DNA from 2 places in the Paenibacillus sp. Z6-24 genome. Region 1 is predicted to be linked to the other one. Evidence: predicted binding sites of a transcription regulator. Region 1 holds the regulator's gene; the other holds the start of a gene.
The links. Region 1 encodes Rex, which represses fermentation and respiration genes when NADH is low (regulators of the CRP and FNR family bind a similar motif). Its sites were predicted from a motif close to TTGTGAAATATTTCACAA; they were not measured.
Positions count from the first base shown of each region.

Region 2: a site for Rex is predicted at 9,007-9,024, ahead of adhE (bifunctional acetaldehyde-CoA/alcohol dehydrogenase). Genes of this name have one in related genera too.

Region 1 covers NZ_CP096398.1:2,006,798-2,018,168, forward strand. The annotation lists gene panC (pantoate--beta-alanine ligase) at 1-525, shown strand, start outside; gene panD (aspartate 1-decarboxylase) at 518-901, shown strand; gene dinG (ATP-dependent DNA helicase DinG) at 1,304-4,198, shown strand; gene M1D61_RS08895 (redox-sensing transcriptional repressor Rex) at 4,195-4,854, shown strand; gene M1D61_RS08900 (amidohydrolase) at 4,835-6,142, shown strand; gene M1D61_RS08905 (cell wall elongation regulator TseB-like domain-containing protein) at 6,173-6,709, shown strand; gene M1D61_RS08910 (hypothetical protein) at 7,414-7,941, shown strand; gene M1D61_RS08915 (AAA family ATPase) at 7,941-9,443, shown strand; gene M1D61_RS08920 (3-hydroxyacyl-CoA dehydrogenase family protein) at 9,711-10,583, shown strand; gene M1D61_RS08925 (acetate/propionate family kinase) at 10,580-11,371, shown strand, end outside.
Region 2 covers NZ_CP096398.1:1,834,966-1,846,336, forward strand. The annotation lists gene M1D61_RS08075 (AbrB/MazE/SpoVT family DNA-binding domain-containing protein) at 38-304, shown strand; gene M1D61_RS08080 (AraC family transcriptional regulator) at 431-1,255, opposite strand; gene M1D61_RS08085 (Gfo/Idh/MocA family protein) at 1,465-2,541, shown strand; gene M1D61_RS08090 (sugar phosphate isomerase/epimerase family protein) at 2,694-3,461, shown strand; gene M1D61_RS08095 (Gfo/Idh/MocA family protein) at 3,454-4,542, shown strand; gene M1D61_RS08100 (sugar phosphate isomerase/epimerase family protein) at 4,723-5,691, shown strand; gene M1D61_RS08105 (ThuA domain-containing protein) at 5,713-6,444, shown strand; gene M1D61_RS08110 (uracil-DNA glycosylase family protein) at 6,733-7,419, shown strand; gene M1D61_RS08115 (winged helix-turn-helix transcriptional regulator) at 7,576-7,893, shown strand; gene M1D61_RS08120 (Crp/Fnr family transcriptional regulator) at 8,038-8,766, opposite strand; gene adhE (bifunctional acetaldehyde-CoA/alcohol dehydrogenase) at 9,098-11,371, shown strand, end outside.

The DNA.
Region 1 (11,371 bases):
CCCGGTCACTTTGACGGCGTATCGACCGTGGTGACCAAGCTGTTCAATATCGTCAAACCGGACCATGCCTTTTTCGGAGCCAAAGACGCCCAGCAGGTCGCGGTCATTACCCAGATGGTGAATGATCTAAACATGGATATCGAGATTGTTCCTTGTCCGATTATTCGCGAAGAAGATGGACTGGCACTCAGCTCGCGCAATGTCTACCTTTCCAGGGAAGAACGCGCGCAGGCGCTCGTATTATCCCGTTCCCTGCGTCTGGCTCGTGAGCAGATTCTGGAGAATCAGGAGATGACAGCCGGCCAAGTGCGTGAACTGCTGCGCCGCGAGATTGGCACTTCTCCGATAGCGGTAATCGATTATGCGGAGATTCTGTCTTTCCCGCAGCTGGAAGTGCTGGCTGACGATACGGTACTGCATGAACTGAATCAGGAAGTGATCATAGCGCTGGCTGTCAAATTCGGCCCAACCCGTCTGATCGATAATGTAATTATGGAAACGAAAGGTGTGTCCCTTCATGTATAGAACAATGATGAAATCCAAAATCCACCGTGCCACGGTTACAGAGGCCAATCTGAACTATGTCGGCAGCATTACGATCGACGAAGATCTGATGGAAGCGGCGGATCTGCTTGAAAATGAAAAAGTACAGATCGTCAACAACAACAATGGTGCCCGCCTGGAAACGTACGTCATTACCGGCCCGCGCGGCAGCGGCGTTGTATGCCTGAATGGTGCAGCCGCACGTCTCGTACAGCCTGGAGATACCGTAATCATTATTTCGTATGCGATGATGAGCAGTGAAGAGCTGCAGACACATCGTCCAACCGTTGTATTTGTGGATGATCAGAACAAACCGGTCATGGAAGCACACAAGGAAGTTCACGCGACCATTATGTAATTGGAATGATGTCCTGCCGGTATGGTTGCCGGCAGGTTTTTTCACCCACTCTGGATTTCCGGAAAAGAAATCGGAATCATGATGATTACCGATGGAAGCCGGTGAAATGGATAATATGCGTAGGCGAACCCGGCGAAATCATGTATAATAAAAGAAACATAACGCCTAAGCAAGGTGATACCGCGTGCCTGTCAAACACGTCATGTATCACCTTTTTTATGTATATAAAGGATAACCCGGGCGGCCGGGAGAGAGATTGCCGTACAGCCGTACAGGCTGTATGCAGGATGCGGCAGTTCCCGTCACCTCGCCACGTTTTCAAAACCGCCTCGTTCTGGTATGCTGATAGGTGAACATTTTGACATCAGGTGTGACGACTGCAAGGAAAGGATTTAGACATCCATGAAATTTGCCGTACTGGATTTTGAGACAACAGGAACCCAGTCCTCGGATGATATCATTCAGGTGGGTCTTGCTGTTATAGATCATGATTTAACCATTACACAGGTATACAGCTCCATGGTTAAGCCCGGAGGCAAGATTCCTCCGTTTATTACCGGACTCACCGGTATTCGCAATGAAGATGTGGCAGATGCTCCCGAACTGGATGACGTCATGCTGGAGATGATACCGCTGCTGGAAGATGCCGTACTGGTCGGGCATAATGTAGCTTTTGACCTGGGATTTTTGCAGCGTGCGCTGGACCGTACCGGTTATTTGCCATTTACCGGCAGAGTGCTGGATACGATGGATTTCCTGCGTATTTTTTTCCCGAATCTGCCGAGCTATCAGCTCAGCATGGTCAGCAGTTCATTGGGGTTCGAGCATGATCGTCCTCATCAGGCAGACAGCGATGCATTGGCGACAGCTTATGTGTTCCTTAAATGCATCGAAGAGCTGGATGGTCTGCCGCTGATTACCGTGCAGCGTCTATCCGAACTGTTTGATAACCAGGACAGCGATCTGGGCTGGTATTTTGACGGTGTGCGTATGCAGCGTGAAGCGCAGCCTGCCCAGGATCTCGATGAGCACCGCTTTTACCGTCAGCTGGCCCTCAAGGTAGGCGACTGGATGGATATCCCGTCCGCAGAGGAAGCGCGCGAAGGCATGCCGCTTGCGGATGTCTCCTTTGATGAGTTCCTGGAGCAGGTCAAGGACAATCTGCGCAAGCTGCTGCCCGATTATGAAGAACGTGAGCCGCAGAATCATATGTTTGATGAAGTGGTGCGTGCGCTTACGGATGAGAAGCATTTACTGATCGAGGCAGGAACAGGAACCGGCAAGTCGCTTGGTTATCTGCTGCCTTCCATTTACCATAGCGTCAAAAACAGCGAGAGAGTCATGGTCAGCACGCATACGATTAATTTGCAGGAACAGCTGCGCGAACGGGATGTTCCGCTGCTTACTCAGGTCATTCCGTTTGCTTTTCGTGCTGCCGTATTCAAGGGACGCCAGCATTATTTGTGTCTGCGCAAATTTGAGCATAAAATAAATACAAAGGAATTTCAGAGTCCCAAGGAAGATGTGCTGATTGCAGCACAGATGATCGTCTGGCTGACAGCGACCGAGACCGGGGATGATGAAGAGCTGAATATGGGTAACCGGGGCGGCGATTTCTGGGAAACGGTCGCCAGCGATACGGATTCCTGCCTTGGACGCGCCTGTCCATGGTTCCGGCAATGCTTTTATCACCGGGCCAAGCATGAAGCCGGTGCAGCCGATGTAGTCATCACCAATCATTCCAAGCTGTTTACGGATATCAAGGCTGGCCATCAGCTGCTGCCTGCCTATGAACATCTGATTATTGATGAAGCCCATCACCTGGAAGATGTGGCCGGTAAGCATCTGGGCATGCACATGAAATATTTCACATTGGTTCATCCGATGCTTCGCCTGTTCAAGGACAGCAAGACCGGCCAGCTGGCGATTTTGCGTCAGCAGCTGGGATCTTCCGGCAGTGAACGCGGTATGGAATGGGCCATTGCAATCGATAATCTGTACCCGGAATTGACGGATGTCAAGGAAGACTGGGACAAGCTCAGTGAGCTGCTGTTCGCCCTGCTGCCGCAGCGCAGTGATGCGGCTCCCGGTGAAGCTGCACAGTTCACACTTCGCCTGCTGCCGCAAAAGAAACCGGACGAATGGGCCGGGATCACCGAGCTGGAGAACCGGATTCATATCGGCCTCAGCCAGATTATCCGCAAAGGCGAGCAGGTGATGAGCAAGATCAAGGAATCGGACGAGGTGCTGGACAGTGACGGATTAGTAACAGATGTCTCCGGACTGTTCAAGGATCTGACCGGTGTACGCGACGATCTTCGTCACTTTATCAAGCTGGACAGCGAGGATACGGTGTACTGGTACGAAGCCAACGGTAACTATCGCAGCAAGTCTCTTCAGATGTATGCTGTGCCTGTCGACGTGAGCCAGCAGCTCAAGGAGCATTTCTTTGACAAAAAGAAAAGTATTGTGCTGACATCGGCGACGCTGTCGATCGACAAAAATTTCCAGTATATGATCGAGCAGCTGGGACTAAAGGATGCCGAACAGGAAGGCAAGCTGAACACCGCCATGCTGGAATCGCCTTTCAACTATAGAGAGCAATCGCTCGTATTGATCCCGAGAGACTTCCCAAGCGTCAAGGGCAGCGTGGGTGATGAGCATTTTGTTAGCATGCTGGCCCATTCACTGGCGGATGCTGCCGAGGCTACGCGCGGACGCATGCTTGTCTTATTTACTTCTTACCGGATGCTCAAGCAGGTGTATGAGCCTCTGAAGGAGAAATTATCACAGAGTGACATTGCTGTATTCGGACAGGGTGTGGATGGAGGCAGCCGAACCAAGCTGACCCGCCGCTTCCAGGAGCATCCGGCCTGCGTACTGCTAGGGACGAGCAGCTTCTGGGAAGGTGTCGATATTCCCGGAGAGGCACTGACCTGTCTGGCGATTGTACGACTTCCTTTCCAGCCGCCAAACCATCCGCTGGTAGAAGCCAAAAGCGAACGGCTCAAAAAAGAAAAGAAAAATCCATTTATGAAATTATCTGTACCACAGGCAGTTATCCGGTTCAAACAGGGCTTTGGCAGACTGGTCCGGACAGCGAATGACCGCGGTATTGTGCTGATTTATGACACCCGGGTCATCGAGTCGTATTACGGAAAGCATTTTCTCTACTCGCTGCCCGGTCCGAAAATGGAACATATGCCTACCCAGCAAATGGTTCCCCGTATTGCGGAATGGCTGAGCCATCGTGAGAACGAAAAGGATGCTGCAAATCAAGAGGGGGAGCAAGCATGAAATCCGACAAAATATCAGAAGCGGTCGTGCGAAGATTACCTGTCTACCTGAGATACTTGAATGAGCTTCACACCCGCGAGGTACCGACCGTATCCTCGCAGGAACTGGGGCAAAAGCTGGATCTGAACCCGGCCCAGATTCGCAAGGATCTCGCTTACTTCGGTGACTTTGGCCGAAAGGGAATCGGATATGACGTATCCTATCTGATCGAGAAGATCCGTCATATCCTCAAACTGGATCAGCAGATCAATGTAGCGCTGATCGGAGCGGGTAATCTGGGGCATGCGCTTTCCAACTATAATGCCTATCTGCAGGAGACGATGAAGATTGTAGCGATCTTTGATTCGTATACGCCCAAGGTAGGCACACAGATCAATACACTAACTGTGCAACCGATTGATGAACTGGCCGAGACCGTTCAAGCCAAACATATTCGGGTCGGCATCATTACCGTTCCCAATACCGAAGCCCAGCGTGTTGCCGATCAGCTGATCGAAGCAGGCATCGAAGCCATTCTGAATTTTGCACCGATTATTCTGAAGACACCACCGCATGTGCGTGTGCATACGGCAGATTTTACAACCGATCTGCTTAGTCTGGCCTACTACCTTGAAGATGGAAAGGAATTAGAGACGAATGAACAACTCACCGAGTAAATGGATGATCAAAAACGGGATATTTGCAGCTTCCCATGGAGAAAAAGCAGTACTCTACGGCCATATGGTCATCGAGAATGATATCATTACCTATCTGGGTGAGGAGGAGCCTGCTGACCAGGAAGAAATGACCATCGTAGATGGCAGGCACCAGTTCTTCATTCCGGGTCTGGTTAACAGTCATGGTCATGCGGCCATGTCTTTGCTGCGCGGATATGGCGACGATCTGGCCCTTCAGGTCTGGCTGCAGGAGAAAATGTGGCCGATGGAAGCCAAATTTACGAGTGATGATGTCTATACCGGTACAGCACTCTCTGTACTGGAGATGCTCAAAGGCGGTACAACTACTTTCCTCGATATGTATGACCGTTCCGAGCGCGTGGCCGAAGTGGTCGAGCAGTCGGGAATGCGAGCGGTATTGATGCGCGGTGTTATCGGTCTGTGCTCGGAGGAAGAACAAAACGAGAAGCTGAATCAGGCGGTACAGTTTGTACGCGACTGGCACGGTCAAGCTAACGGACGCATTACGACGATGATGTCTCCACATGCGCCGTATACGTGCCCGCCGGCATTTATCGAGAAATTCGTTCAGGCCGCACATGATCTCGATGTGCCGCTGCATACACATATGTCCGAGACGATCGCTGAAGTGGAGCAAAACGTACGTGACTACGGTCTGCGTCCGGTAGCCCACCTGGAGAAACTCGGTGTATTCACTCGTCCGACGCTGCTGGCACATGCCGTGCATCTGACAGATGAAGAGATTCAGACACTGGCTGCCCACAAAGCAACCATTTCACATAACCCGGGTAGTAACCTGAAGCTGGCGAGCGGCGTAGCCCGTGTACCGGATCTGCTGCGTGCAGGCGTAGTCGTATCGCTCGGTACCGACGGACCGGCCAGCAATAATAATCTGGATATGTTCGAAGAAATGCGTCTCGCAGCCCTGATTCACAAAGGCGTATCCGGTGATCCTACAGCGGTACCGGCACTGGAAGCCTTGCGCATGGGTACCGAATATGGTGCGAAATCCGTATTCCTTGATAATACAGGCGTGTTTGCGGTAGGCATGAAAGCGGACATTACCTCTCTGAATATCGATCAGCCGCATTTCCTGCCGTTTACGGACTTTATCTCTCATACGGTATATTCCGCGAGTGCCAAGGACGTACTGCATGTCTGGGTAGATGGCAAGCAGCTGATCAAGGATGGCGTATCGCTGACGCTGGATGAAGAGAAAATCCGCCGTGAAGCACAGCTTGCTTTTGAAGGTTTGCTCACACGCTAACCGGAAGTTGAACAGAAAGGATGGCGTGTCTTGCGAAATTTGGGAAGTGGCAAGTGGATAGCGATTATTATTACGGTAGTAGGTCTGATTGTACTGTGCGTGAACCAGTTCTATGTGCATGTTATGGCCAAGCCGTGGAGCAATGAACAGCAAGCGTTGGAGATTGCCCAGAAGCAGGCGAATCTGACGTCACTAACAAGGACATACCAGTCGGTCTGGAATGACAAATCGATCTACTGGGTCGTACAGGGACAGAATGATCAGCAGCAGGAAGTCATGGTTTGGGTCAAGTTTAACAAAGATGGTACTCCGGTACAGGGAGCCAATGCTGTACATGTAGAGAAAACAGCAGGAACGATGAACGTTCAGCAGGCCAAGCAGCTGGTACAGACGGATCTGCCGGGCGCTGAAGTGGTTCGTGCCATACCGGGTTCATACAACGGCAAATATGCATGGCAGATTTTTGCCAAATCCGGGGATCATTATTATTATGTATTCTACAATTTCCGTGACGGCACCAAGCTGGGTGGACCGATGGAAATGCCGAATACTCTGATCGGTACCTAGAATAGTGGACGAAGAGCAAGGACCGGATCATGAATGATCCGGTCTGGGTGTACAAGAGCTAATTGTATGTGTAATTATAGAAAAAGCGACCGCAGAGAGTACCAACTCCTGTACGGTCGCTTTTTTTGTAGATTTTATGAATTACTTTTTCTGTCTTACAGCTTGAACTGGGACACCGTTTCCTGCAGTTTTTGCCCTATTCTGTAGTGTAGCGGTATAGGGGGCTAAAGCTTGGGTAAACTTGCAGCAGATGATCGAAAAGCAGTAGTATAGTAATAAGCTTTTTTAATTAATGATTAGATCACATCATATATGGAAAAAGAAGATATTTATTTCCAGATGCAGACTAATGATATTTTTAGCTAATATTCTAAACTTACCGTTAAAAAAACGATTTCTGTATAGCATCTTCGACAAAATAACAAAATAACAAAATAACAAAAAAACCGAAAATATTCGCATGCATAAATACAAGCATACAATTTCAGATTTTACAGTATCTCTTATATGTAAAAAAAGTTCATAGAGTTGCCTTAAATAGGAGTAAATGGTTATGATATACTACAATTATCTTCAATTTGTGTAAAATATTTTTAAGAATCACAAAAAAACCTGTCGTTTTTGGGTTACCGAAAGGCTAATGTCTGCCGAAATAAAGTTATATAAAATAACTGCACCATGTATATACACAGAGGAGGACATGTATGAAACTTCGGGCAATGCCTGTTATGATTACCGTAATCGTTTCAATTGCCGTACTGTTTGGGGGCTGGTTTACGTATCGTCAGCTTACTCTGCACAACCCACTCATGAAAATTGTTCAGTCTTATCCGGGTGTGACTTCCGCCCAAGTTACTATTAACCAGAAAGAGATCGCTTTGAAACTCGATTTGAAACCGGAAGCAGATTTGGGGGCTCTTGTTCAACAAATCCATAAGCAAAGCACTGATATTCTTGGTACCCGTACTCTCAAACTAGAAGTGGTTGACCATTCGAATGACAAGCTAAATCAGATCTGGGAGAACGCCATGTTCCCTGTATCCCAGGCAATGGCCAATCGTGAATATACTGAAATACCAAAAACTCTTGAAGAAATCGCCAAGCTGAACAATGGTGTTCACGCCAAGGCGGAGATGGATGACCGCAATGTCTATGTATCGCTCAGCAACGGCAAAGCCAGCAAATTTCTCATTCTGCCGCGCAGTACTCAAGATACAGGAGGAAATGCCTAATGCCTAAATGGACCAAAGAAGTTATTATCGGATTTGTACCTGTCCTGCTCATTTTCCTGTTATACGTTGGATATAATATATTGCCGCTGCTGCTGCTGGTGGCTGTAGTCGGTGGAATCCTGTTCTTCATGCAGGCACGCGGCGGACTCGCTGTCGGCGCCAGCCAGGAACGCAACCGCAAAAAGAACGGTCCGGTCAAGCTGACTTTTGAGCAAATCGGGGGTCAGGACAATGCCAAGCGCGAACTGCGTGAAGCACTCGATTTCCTCGTACGTCATGATGAAATCAATAAATTCGGTATCCGCCCGCTCAAAGGTATCCTGCTGACAGGGCCTCCGGGAACCGGTAAAACACTGATGGCCAAAGCGGCTGCACATTATACAAATTCTATTTTTGTCAGCGCTTCGGGTAGTGAATTTGTGGAGATGTATGTTGGTGTTGGTGCAGGACGTATCCGTGATCTGTTCAAGGATGCACGTACCCGCGCTGCCAAGGAAAATAAACAAAGTGCGATTATCTTTATTGATGAAATTGACGTAATCGGCGGTAAGCGTGAAGGTGGACAGCAGCGTGAGTATGATCAGACGCTGAACCAATTGCTGACTGAAATGGATGGTATCTACAGCAACGAAGCACCACGTATCCTGATTATTGCTGCAACCAACCGCAAGGAAATGCTGGACAGCGCACTGCTGCGTCCTGGTCGTTTTGACCGTCATATCCAGGTCGATCTGCCGGACAAAAAAGGCCGCAAGCATATTTTGGAACTGCACGCTGCCAACAAGCCAATGGGTCCGGAAACCAATCTGGACAAACTGGCTGAAGAAGCTTATGGATTCTCCGGTGCACAGTTGGAGAGCGTAATGAATGAAGCTGCCATCTATGCGATGCGTCAGGATGAAGAAATGATCAGCCAGCGCCATATGTCAATGGCGATTGATAAAGTCATGATGGGTGAAAAGACAGATCGTGAATCCAGTGCAGAAGAGAAACAGCGCGTAGCCATTCATGAATTGGGACATGCCATTATGGCAGAGGTTGTCCGTCCGAACAGTGTAGGCCAGGTTGCTCTGAGCCCGCGCGGACAGGCACTCGGTTATGTGCGTCACAATCCGCAGCAGGAGCAGTACCTCTACACCAAGCCTTTTCTGGAAGAGCAAATCATGATCGCGCTCGCTGGTGCAGCTGCCGAAGAGATGTATTATGAAGGCCGCAGCACAGGTTCGAGAGGTGACTTTGACCAAGCGCTGAACATTGTGCAAAATATGGTTGAAGCCGGTCTGACCAAACTCGGTATCGTTACAATCAACATGGTTCCCAAAGAACTGCTGATGAAAGAAAGCAATGCGATTCTGGAAGAACTCGGTGAGCGTACCCGCAAACTCCTGGAGGAACGCCGTCACATTTTCGACAGCTCCCTTGACATTTTATTACAGGAAGAAATCCTCTCGGGTGAGCAATTCCGCGAACAATTCAAGAAAAGTTCAAATGTACCAGCTTAATTCAAAAAGCTGGTACTTTTTTTTTACTTTTTGCCTGTGCTACGGTATTATTAGATGTTGGAGATTATATAGAAGCCCGGCATTTTTCATCATTACATTTCTTATGCTTGGCATGGTTGAAATAGACGAAAACAATCGTTTGTCTCGTTCTGTTTTGCTTTAAATAGAGCTTGGGAAGAATATGAAAGTGTGAAGGGCCAGATGGTATCCGGCTAGACTATTTAGCTTATATACCGTACTGAATATTGGAAGGGTGGAATAGAAAGCATGAATTTTAAAAAAGTCGGCGTTATCGGCGGCGGTACAATGGGTCAGGGCATTGCAGAAATGCTGGCCAAAAAAGGTATCGAGGTGCTGTTGGTTGAGAAGACTCCGGACAAACTGGACAATGCATGGAGCATGATTGAGACCAGTCTGGACAAGCAAATGGAAAAATGGGCACTGACCCAGGCGGAGAAGAAACTTATTCTCGGTAAAATCCAGAAAGTGACTCACTTTGCCGATCTCGGCTCCTGCGATCTCGTTATCGAGACGATCAGCGAAGATCCGCAAGCGAAAAAAGAAGTGTTCGCACAGTTGGATCAGGTCTGCTCCAGCAGCGTTATTCTGGCGAGCAACACGTCCACGCTCAGCTTGACCGAGCTGGCCAGCTCCACTAAATATCCGGAACGTGTCATCGGACTTCACTTTATCTATCCGGTATCCAAAATCGACCTCGTTGAAATCATCCGCGGTCTGCGCACTTCCGACGAAACATTTGACCAAACCAAAAACTTTGTCGAAGAGACAGTGGAAAAAAGAGGAATCATGGTTTATGAATCCCCTGGTTTCGTAACGAGCCGTATCATCTGTCTGCTGATCAACGAAGCACTGCACGTGCTTGAAGAAGGCGTAGCTTCTGCCGAAGATATCGACGATGCGATGCGCGTTGGTTACCAGTTCCAATACGGACCACTGGAAATGGCTGATCGCTTCGGTCTGGATTCCGTCAATGCTGCCCTGGAGCGCATGTTCCGCGAGTATGGCGAGCTGAAATACCGCCCGGCAATCATTTTGAAAAAAATGGTGCGTGCAGGCAGTCTCGGCGTGAAAACAGGCGAAGGATTCTTCAAGTATGACAAGGATGGTGACCGGATATGAAAGTACTCGTAATTAACTCAGGCAGTTCTTCACTCAAATACCAGCTGTATGATATGACCGATGAATCTGTTCTGGCCAAAGGACTCGTCGAGCGGATCGGGATGGACTCTTCTATTCTGACACACAAGCCGACAGGCAAAGAGGAAGTTACCGAAGTCAGCGAAATTCTGGAACACAACACAGCGATCCGCAAAGTTATCGACAAACTGACCGACAAAACGCATGGTGTACTGGAAAATGTAAATGAAATCAATGCTGTCGGCCACCGCGTTGTACACGGCGGCGAGTTCTTCAAAGAATCCGCTATTGTGGACCAGCAGGCCAAAAAGGACATCCGTGCCCTGATCGATCTGGCACCGCTGCATAATCCAGCTGCCATCATGGGTATCGATGCTTCTGAAGTTAATATGCCAGGCGTACCGCAGGTCGTTGTATTTGATACAGCATTCCACCAGACCATGCCTGAAAAAGCGTACCTGTACGCTATTCCGCGTGTACTTTACAACAAATACAAAGTGCGTCGCTACGGTTTCCATGGCACGTCGCATTATTATGTAAGCCATGCAGCAGCCGATTTCCTGGGCAAGCCGCTGGAAGACCTTAAAGTCATCACGGCTCACATCGGTAACGGCGGCAGTTTGACAGCTGTACAGGGCGGCATTTCTGTGGATACTTCTATGGGGATGACTCCGCTGGAAGGTCTGATGATGGGTACGCGCAGCGGCGATCTGGATCCGGCGATCGTTCCTTATGTAATGAATAAGGAAGAGCTGACCGTGAGCGAAGTG
Region 2 (11,371 bases), 170 kb from region 1:
AGATAAATGTAGAAAATTGATATTGGAGGATAACGGAATGATGAAAGCTACCGGTATTGTAAGAAAAGTGGATGAATTGGGAAGAGTCGTTATTCCGATAGAGCTTCGTCGCATCATGAATATCGATGTCAAAGATGGACTGGAAATTTTCGTGGACAGCGATCGCATTATTCTGAGAAAGTATGAGCCATCCTGCATTTTTACAGGAGAGACAGAAGATCTGGTATATTTCAAGGGAAAGCTGATCAGTCGCAGCGTTATTAGTGAACTGACTGAGATACATGCTACAGCCAAAAAGAACTGACAGATACACGATATGCATATATCGAATATAGATATGGATGAAGGGCTGCGGAATGCAGCCCTTTTTGCAGCGCGTACATATGCACTTACATTATGCATTGACATATAATAAAGCTTATTCTTGAAGTCAGGTAATATGCTCCCGCTTGGATATCCGGAATTCTTTGGGGGACATGCCAAATTTCGAGCGGAATACCCGGTGGAAATACGTGTAGTTGGCGAATCCTGATGATTCTGCTACTTCTTCGAGCGGCATCGGGCTAAACATGATGCGCTCCTGAGCCATATTGAGCCGCACTTCCAGCGCGTACTGCATGATAGTCGTATCAAAAGCCTCTTTGAACAGGTGCACGGCTCTTGATACACTGATGCCAATATGCAGCGCAATATCCTCTAATTTAAAGGTGGAAGAGGCGTTCTCTTCGATGTAATTTTTGATCTGGTATGCCAGATAAGTTTTTGGTCCCCCGGTAGGCTGCTCGGCCAAATAACGATCCACAGACAGGCAAAGAATTTTCATGTAATGGGAAAGGATCTCGGGATACGGATTATCCATACGCCGCTTTTCCATCGAAATCTGACGCATCAGATCCATAATATTATCGGTCAGCGGAATCTTGAGCCGGGCGGGACGCTTGCGTTGATGCCACCACTCATCCGCCCACTCGCCTCCAAAAAAGATATGATAATCCCCGCTTTCCACTGCAGATTTTCCGGTTGAACCCGGCGTATAATCGATTCTTAGCTCATAAGGCTGATCAGGGGCATAGATATGAAAATCACCCACATCAACATTTACCAGTTGACCATTCTGCCGAAGCTGACAGCCGCCCTCGGTCTGGAAGCGAAAGAGATAGTTCTGTATTCCCTGAGGCTCATGCATATGAAAAGGTTTACGGTGAAAGGAATATCCTGCTGTATATACTTTACATTCTTTTCCATGTCCATCCATTAAAAGATCCTCATTTCAGCAACAAATTTAAATTTTGACCAAATAGTTCATGTTTTAATCATATTATTCATTTTAATTGATGCGGTTAAGTAATACTATGGTTACGAGTTCAAAAACACCATAATTAACAAACGGACAATGGTATGAATAAGTCCAGAGCATACATAAGGGGTTATCATACATTGGCGAAGACTAGAGGAGGGTTACCTGTGAAGCGAATGAAGGCCGGATTAGTCGGATGCGGTAACATCAGTGCTATTTATCTACAAAATCTCAAATCCAGTCCGGTTGTCGAAATTGTGGCATGCGCTGACATGGTGATTGCAAAAGCGAAAGAGCGGGCTGAAGAATTTGGGATTGTAAACGTCTTCACTCCAGATGAAATTATGCAGCAAGAGGATATTGAGTTGATCATTAACCTTACGATTCCTGCCGCACATGCGAGTGTCAATCAGGCAGCTCTGTCTGCAGGCAAGCATGTCTATGCCGAAAAGCCATTCGCCGTATCACTGGATGATGGACGACGGACCCTGGAAAAAGCCAAAGAAGCAGGCAAAAGGGTTGGCAGTGCACCGGATACTTTTCTTGGAGCCGGTATTGAGACTGCACGTCACGCTATTGAGAGCGGTATGATCGGACGCCCGATTGCAGCTTCTGCTTTTATGATGGGAGCAGGACCGGAATCGTGGCATCCGGATCCGGAATTCTTTTACGCCCCTGGAGGCGGACCAATGTTCGACATGGGACCTTATTATTTGACAGCGCTCGCAAGCCTGCTTGGTTCCATGACAAGAGTCAGCTCTTCAGCCGGTATTCTGATGCCGGATCGTATCATCCACAGCGGTGCCAAGGCCGGTACGCCAATCCGTGTACAGACGCCTACGCATCTGGCCGGAACCGTTGATTTTGAGAATGGTGCAATTGCCACGATGGTGACGAGCTTCGATATTCCCGGAGGATCGCAGCTGCCGCGTATGGAAATTTACGGTACAGCAGGCACTCTGGATATCCCTGATCCCAACTTCTTTGACGGAGATGTGCGCCTGAGACGTGCGGGTTCTGATGAATTTGAAGTTCTGCCGCCGGTATTCGAGCCCATCAACAATGATCGCGGCAAGGGTGTTAACGAGATGGTACAGGCCATCCGGGAGAATCGTCCGCATCGTGCAAGCGGTGAACTGGCTTATCATGTTCTCGAAGTAATGCATGCCTTCCAGCGCTCTTCTCTTGAGGGCAAGCATGTTATTATCGAGAGTCGCGCAGGTTACCGGCAGAGCAATAGCTGACCGCAGACCTGATCCGAACGGTATCCTGCCCGCTGATATGTATCGTTGACGGCAAGCTCAAGTCATACGAATATGGTTTGTAACGACAACCAGATATCACATCAATAGCTGTAATTAATTACTATAACTATGATACAGGAGTGATTGAAGCTATGTTAAAAGTCGGATTGCAATTATACACAGTACGTGAGGATCTGGAACGCGATTTTGAAGGGACGATTGAAAAGGTAGCTGCGCTTGGGTACCAGGGCGTTGAGTTTGCCGGTTATTACGGCAGAACGGCAGAACAGGTCAAAGCGGTGCTTGACAAGCATAACCTGGAAGTAGTCGGTGCCCATACGCCGTATGCAGATCTGCTGGAAGATGCACAATCCCTGATTGATTTTAACAAAGCTATTGGTAATCGTTATATTATCGTTCCTTATCTGACTGAAGAGCAGCGTGGCAATTGGCCGGAAATTTTCGAAAATCTGCGTAAACTTGGTGAAACTTGCAATCAGAACGATGTGGTATTACTGTATCACAATCATGATTTTGAACTTACAGAAAAGATCGGCGACCGTACCGTACTGGATGCCCTGTATGAAGAGATTCCTGTCGATCTGATCCAGGTGGAGCTGGACAGCGCATGGGTGGAGTACAGCGGTTATAGTGCGGTTGAATATATTGATAAATATGCCGGCAGACTGCCAATTGTACACTGGAAAGATTTCAAACGTACCAGTGACGGTATCCAGATGATGGAGCTTGGCGAAGGCGAAGCACCGGTAGCGCGCATCGGTGATGCGGCAGACAAAGCCGGAGCGGAATGGATCGTGGTCGAACAGGATAACAGTCTGCAGGCTCCAATGCAAAGTATTGAACAGAGCATGAACTGGGTGAAAAGCTATGGCGCCAAAGGAGGCGTCGTGAATGTCTGATCAAGTACTCCGTATCGGTATTGTCGGCTGCGGCGGCATTGCCCAGAACAAGCATTTACCCAGTCTGTCCAAGCAGCCGCTCGCCAGTCTGGTAGCCTTCTGCGATATAGTGGAAGAACGTGCTTCCGAAGCGGCCGAGCAGTATGGTACCGAAGATGCCAAAGTATACACCGATTACAAACAGCTGCTTGAAGATCAGACGATTGATGTGATTCACGTATGTACCCCCAATGATTCGCACGCTGTAATTACAGTGGATGCACTGGAATCGGGCAAGCATGTCATGTGTGAGAAGCCGATGGCGAAGTCGACTGCCGAAGCACGCACGATGGTGGAAGCAGCGAGGCGTACTGGCAAGAAACTGTCCATTGCCTACCAGAACCGCTTCCGTGATGACAGCCTGTATCTGAAGCAAATGGTCGAAGAAGGCGATCTGGGAGATGTGTACTTTGGCAAAGCGCTCGCGCTGCGCCGACGTGCCGTTCCGACATGGGGAGTCTTCCTCGATGAAGAAAAGCAGGGCGGCGGGCCGCTGATCGATATCGGTACCCATGCGTTGGATCTGACACTCTGGCTAATGGATAACTACAAGCCAAAAAGCGTTATGGGAACGACATTCCACAAGCTGGGTTCCCGCAAGAATGCAGCCAATGCCTTTGGCCCGTGGGACCCCGAGAAGTTTAAGGTAGAAGATTCGGCATTTGGCTTCATTACAATGGAAAATGGTGCTGTCATTTCACTGGAATCCAGCTGGGCGATCAACCTGCGTAACTTTGCTGAAGCACAGAGCATACTGTGCGGTACCGAAGGCGGAGCCGACATGACTGATGGACTGCATATCAACGGCGAGAAAAACAGCCGACTGTATGAAAGCAAGATTGATATGGGTTCCGGAGGGGTAGCTTTCTATACGGGCGGTTCCGAGCATGAAGCCGACCGTGAAGCGAGAATGTGGCTGGAAGCGATCGTAGAAGACAAGGAACCTCTGGTCAAACCCGAACAGGCATTGATTGTGACACAGATTCTGGAAGCGATCTACGAATCGGCACGTACCGGCCAAGCGGTTTACCTGGAATCCTAAGCTGGAGAGACAGCATGGACAAAATAGTCATTTAAGGTAATTTTTATTTAAAAATTTCGTTAAAAAGCAAACTTTTAAGCTCCAGTTTACGTATTAATAAATATAGAATCATTCGCGGCAGCATATGATGCATTGTATTCACCTTACCAACAAAAACAGTTGAACCAGGAGGACGAACGAATGAAATTGGGCGTATTTATGGTATTGCTTAACAATATGAGCTTTGAGGAGGCACTGGACTATGTAGTTGAAAAAGGTGTCAAGGCGGTAGAGATTGGCACCGGCGGTAATCCGGGTAATGTTCACTGCAACACCGATGAGCTGCTCGCCGATAACGGCAAGCTGAAAGCATTCAAACAGGCTATTGATTCACGCGGCCTGATCATCAGCGCACTGAGCTGTCACGACAATCCATTGCATCCGCAAAAAGCGATTGCCAAAGAAGCGCATGACTCTTTTATCAAGTCCGTGCAGCTGGCTGAGAAGCTGGAAGTACCTGTCGTCAATACGTTCTCCGGCTGTCCGGGTGAGAGTGACGACTCCAAATATCCAAACTGGCCGGTAGCACCATGGCCCAACGATTTCCGCGACCTGCTGGACTGGCAGTGGAATGAGAAAATTATTCCTTACTGGAAAGAAGCAGGCAAATTCGCTTCAGACCACAATATAAAAGTCGGTCTCGAACTGCATGGCGGCTTCTCCGTTCATACACCGGGCACACTGCTGCGACTGCGTGAAGCAGCTGGTGAAGTCATCGGAGCGAACCTGGATCCGAGCCACATGTGGTGGCAGGGAATCGATCCAATCGGCGCAATAAAAATTTTGGGGAAAAATGGCGCAATTCATCACTTTCATGCTAAAGATACGGCTACAGATACCGATAATATGAATATGAACGGTGTAACGGACATGCATTCCTACGCTGATATCAAAGAACGCGCATGGCAGTTCCGTACCGTAGGTTATGGTCACGATGTAAAAACCTGGGCTGACATCGTCAGCGCACTAAGATTAGTTGGATATGACTATGTCGTTAGTATAGAGCATGAAGACGGACTGATGTCCGTAAACGAGGGTTTCACTAAAGCCGTCCACAATTTGCAGCAGGTCATGATCGAAGAAGAACTTGGCGAGATGTGGTGGGTCTAACAACAGGGAGGCAATAATAGTATGATTAACGTAACAGTCTGGAATGAGTTTGTACATGAGCAAATCCGCGACGACGTCAAAGCTGTATACCCGGATGGAATTCACAAAGTACTTGCAGACGGATTGACCAAAGAAGGGTTCGCCTGCCGCACAGCAACACTGGATCAGGATGAGCATGGTCTGACAGAATCCGTTCTGAACTCTACCGATGTTATGCTGTGGTGGGGACATACGGCACACGACCTGGTGGATGATGAGATTGCAGAAGCGGTAGTAAGACGTGTTCAGGAAGGCATGGGATTGATCGTGCTGCACTCCGGACACTTTTCCAAACCATTCAAGCAATTGATGGGCACAAGCTGCGATCTGAAATGGCGTGTCGCAGACGAACAGGAAATCCTGTGGTGTGTGAACCCGAATCATCCGATCTCACAGGGTGTTAATCCATCCATCACACTGGATAAAGAGGAAATGTATGGCGAGTTTTTCGATGTTCCGGCTCCCGACGAGCTGGTATATCTGAGCAACTTTGAAGGTGGCGAAGTATTCCGCAGCGGCTGCACGTACCGTCGCGGCCATGGTAAAATCTTCTACTTCCGCCCTGGTCATGAAACATATCCTACGTACTACAACCAGGATATTATGCATATCATCGCCAATGCTGTACGCTGGGCACAACCAGCAGAAAATGCCCGTCCTGCGTTTGGACGTACTGAGCCAACACGAGCAATCGGCGGCAAAGTACTGGTATAATTCTTTAATTAAGCAGATAGCCAGCGCATTTTCAGCATAGGAGACAGGCTGAATACGTTCTTCGGTCAAACGAAGATATTTTGATCATACTCCAGCAACCTTGTTGAATGAACCCTATAGTATACACGATTGCCGGTAAGCCTTGCTTTTATGATGGAAGCTGAGATACAGCAATGAACAGAGTACGTCTGCGGGAATGTCCGCAGACGTATTTTTTACATAAGTAGCTTGTGGAAATTTGGGTAAATACAATATGTATACAAATTATTGGGTAAATGAGGTATGGATATGTCAAACCAAAATCAGACATCTACGCATATCGGATCTGTACCGCTGCCGCCCGAACTGGTACACGCCTGTCTGGAACGAGTGAAGGACTTGCGGCTTGAAGGGTTTTTGACCGGATTTGGCAGATGGCCCGGTATGCTAATGATGGTAGGGGAGGCGCCAGGGGCAACAGAAATACAGAATGGACGACCATTTTCAGGTCAGGCTGGTAAGGTACTGGATAGTTATCTGGAAGCGCTGGATATTACGAGAGACGATTTGTATATTACGAGTGCTGTCCGCAGTCGTCCGTACAAAGACAAGCCAGTTAAAGGAAGCCCGGATCGTCTCAGCCGATCCAATCGCACCCCTACCCGGGCTGAAGTGCTGGCATTTGCCCCTATTCTGGACAGGGAAATTGCTATAGTACAGCCACAAATTCTGATTACACTGGGCAATATTGGTCTGCAGCGGCTGCTCGGTGAAGAGTATACCATCACTGCATGGCATGGACAGTTGATACGCAGACGGATTCAGCAGGTAGACAGTGAACGTCTCGAGCAAGGATATCATTTGTCCGAGCAAGAATATTGTATTTTTCCTATGTATCATCCAGCGGCAGTGCTGTATAATAGATCATTGACTGATACTATTGCTGATGATCTCAAGCAGCTGCGTGAACTTATTGGTCAGAGCCTGCAGCTGTAAGGAAACAAGTAGGAACCGTAATGTTTTCGTTTTCTTATTAGGTAAAATGTGTTAAAATATATATGCTAACTAATTGTAAGCGTACATGAAGTTTATATATAAAAAGCTTACGACAACCCACTATTGTGCTATGGACGGATGAAGAGGTGAAAAGACATGGAACAGCATCAGTTGGGATTATGCCCTCGTTTTGAGACCGCGTTTTCTTTTTTAGGAAAAAGATGGAATGGTCTGATTATTCAGTCACTTATGAGCGGACCAAAACGTTTTAAAGATATCTCTAACCTTATTCCGATGATGAGCGACAAAATGCTCTCGGAGCGGATGAAAGATCTGGAAGGAAGCGGAATCTTGACCCGTCAGGTATATCCGGAGACTCCAGTACGAATCGAGTACGAACTGACCGACAAAGGCCGGGCACTTCAGCCTGTAATGGAACAAATCCAGAATTGGGCAGAGCATTGGGTCGATTAATGCCCCCATGGCGAATCGGTACCAGTAAAAATTGCGTAATTAAAAAGCTTTCCGTCTGATATTTATCAGCGGAAAGCTTTTTGCATATACATTATTTATATTGTTCGCGTAATCAGGAGGCGCCGGGGAGAGATGCCGGCGCAATCAGATTCTGCAGATTTCTCTCGGGCAGAGCTCGCAGTGACATACTTCCTGCAGAGCTTCCAGATCATGAATAATGATCATGCCATGTTCGTATTCGATGACTTCTTTTTTGCGCAGGTCACTGAGCATCCGGTTTACACTTTCTCGTGTAGCTCCAATCATATTGGATAGATCGGTGTGGGTGATTTTCTTGTTGATCAGTATCGATCCATCTTCATTATAGTTTTCACCATACGTATTACTGAGACGAATCAGGGTTGAACAGAGTGCACCTGGTTTACCGTACAGCATCAGGTCACGCACTTTGGTCTGGGTCAGCCGATGATGCGTACCCATCCATTTCATAAAGTCGATAGCAAAATCGCAGTGCTGACAAATAATCAGTTCCAGATCCTTATGCTCAATGACCGCGACTTCCGTATCTTCCAGAGTCTCTGCAGTAAATCCGAGCCGTGTACCGGAGAACGGATCAGCCTGTCCGATCATATCACCAGATTGATACATATATAGGATAAGTTCTTTACCTTCGTCAGTGGATTTGGTCAGTTTGACACGTCCGCTTTTGATGTAGTAAAGCTTGTCAGACAGATCGCCTTCCCAAAAAAGGTGCGATCCGGAAGGAATGCTGCGCTCCGTTGCATAGGCCAGCATCCGCTCCAGATTGATCTCCGAAAAGCTCGAGGTATTTCCTACGATATTAGTGTTCATCATTTCTGCAGATTTGTTCATGTTCGTCCTCCCCTTCATCTCCCAATTATACGCGAAAATAATCGGATTGCATTATGTTTTAAGGAAAAATTTACTAAATTCAAATTCGATCTATGTTCCTTTAAATCAGTGTATTTAATAGTATAATGATTATTTTAAAAATTAAACTTTGTGATTATTTTCACTTTTATTATATCTCCAGTTAGTTCAAAATGCAAAAAGAAAAAAGCCAATGTTTAATATTTTAAAAATAAAAATTGATTGTGAAAAAAATCACATTATGATTTATATCTCTATGTTATGATCAGTGCGTAGACAGAAAGCACCACACATTCTGAGGAGGATGAGAGAAATGGCTGTAAAAAATGATGCCACTCGCACCGTAGAAGTTACTGCACAGGAAGAAATTCAAAAAATGATTGATAAAGCGAACAAAGCACAATCCGCATTTATGAAAATGAATCAGGAACAAATTGATGAAGTTGTACAGGCGATGGCACTTGCCGGACTGGACAAACATATGTATCTTGCCAAGCTGGCTGTTGAAGAAACAGGCAGAGGGGTATACGAAGACAAGATTACCAAAAACATCTTTGCTACTGAATATATATACCACAGCATCAAAAACGAAAAAACGGTCGGTGTGATTGAAGACAATGCTTACGACAATTTCCAGAAAATCGCTGAACCGGTCGGTACCATCATGGGGATCACACCGGTAACCAACCCGACATCCACCACAATGTTTAAAGCACTGATCGCGATCAAGACACGTAACCCGATCATCTTCGGTTTCCATCCATCTGCCCAACAGTGCAGTAAGGAAGCTGCAAGAATCCTGCTCGAAGCTGCAGTCAAACATGGCGCACCGGCAGATTGTATCCAGTGGATCGAGAATCCTTCCATGGACAAAACAAATGCATTGATGAATCATCCTGACGTAGCGCTTATCCTGGCTACCGGCGGCGGTGCAATGGTCAAAGCAGCTTACAGCTGTGGCAAACCTGCACTGGGCGTAGGTCCTGGTAACGTACCTGCCTTTATCGAGAAAAGTGCAGACCTGAAACAGGCCGTAACGGACCTGATCCTGTCCAAATCGTTCGATAACGGCATGATCTGTGCATCCGAACAGGCGGTTATTATCGAAGAACCTGTATTCGAACAAGTGAAAAAGCTCATGATTGATAACGGCTGCTACTTCCTCAGCAAAGAAGAAGTAGGCAAACTGACTGCAGGAGCCATGAACATAGAGAAATGTGCAGTTAACCCGGCAATTGTAGGTCAACCAGCTGTAAAAATTGCTGAAATAAGTGGTATCACTGTACCGGCTGACACCAAGATTCTGGTCGCTGAACTGGAAGGTGTAGGTACCAAATACCCGCTGTCCGCTGAAAAATTAAGTCCTGTACTGGCTTGTTATAGAGTGAAAAATGCAGAACAAGGTATCGAGCGTGCGGCACAAGTTGTTGAGTTCGGCGGTATGGGTCACTCTTCGGCTATCCATTCCAACAACGATGAAGTGATTCAGAAGTTCGCAGATCGTCTTCAAACCGGACGTATTATCGTGAATTCGCCTTCGACACATGGCGCTATCGGTGACATTTACAATACGAACCTGCCTTCCCTGACACTGGGCTGCGGATCGTATGGACGTAACTCGACTTCTTCCAATGTAACAGCAGTGAATCTGATTAATGTGAAAAGGGTGGCGCGTCGTACCGTGAATATGCAATGGTTCAAGATTCCTTCCAAAGTATACTTTGAAAAAGGTTCGACTCAATATCTTGCCAAAATGCCGAACATCAGCCGTGTTATTATCGTAACCGACCCAATGATGGTACAGCTGGGCTATGTGGAAAAAGTAGAACATTACCTGCGTCAACGTCAGACTCCGGTAGCGATCGAAGTATTCTCCGACGTAGAACCGGATCCATCGACCACGACTGTAGAACGCGGCCGTCAAATGATGGAACGCTTCCAGCCGGACTGCATTATCGCACTGGGCGGCGGATCACCAATGGATGCTGCCAAAGGCATGTGGCTGTTCTACGAATACCCTGATGTGGAATTCGATAACCTGAAACAAAAATTCATGGATATCCGCAAACGGATCTACAAATACCCGCATCTGGGACAAAAAGCACAGTTCGTCGCTATCCCAACCACTTCGGGTACAGGTTCGGAAGTAACATCGTTTGCGGTTATCACGGATAAAGAAAAAGGTAACACCAAATATCCTCTGGCCGACTACGAGCTGACTCCGGACGTAGCGATTGTAGATCCTGAGTTCGTCTACTCCCTGCCGCGTGTAGCTGTAGCAGATACCGGTATGGACGTACTGACTCATGCGATTGAAGCGTATGTCTCCAATATGGCCAATGACTACACTGATGGTCTGGCAATCAAAGCGATCCAGCTGGTGTTCCAATACCTGGAGCAATCGGCACTGCAAGGTGACAAACTGGCACGTGAGAAAATGCATAATGCTTCGACAATAGCCGGTATGGCCTTTGCCAATGCGTTCCTGGGCATTAACCACAGTCTGGCTCACAAATGGGGCGGTCAATACCATACAGCACACGGACGTACCAATGCGATCCTGATGCCGCATGTTATCCGTTACAAT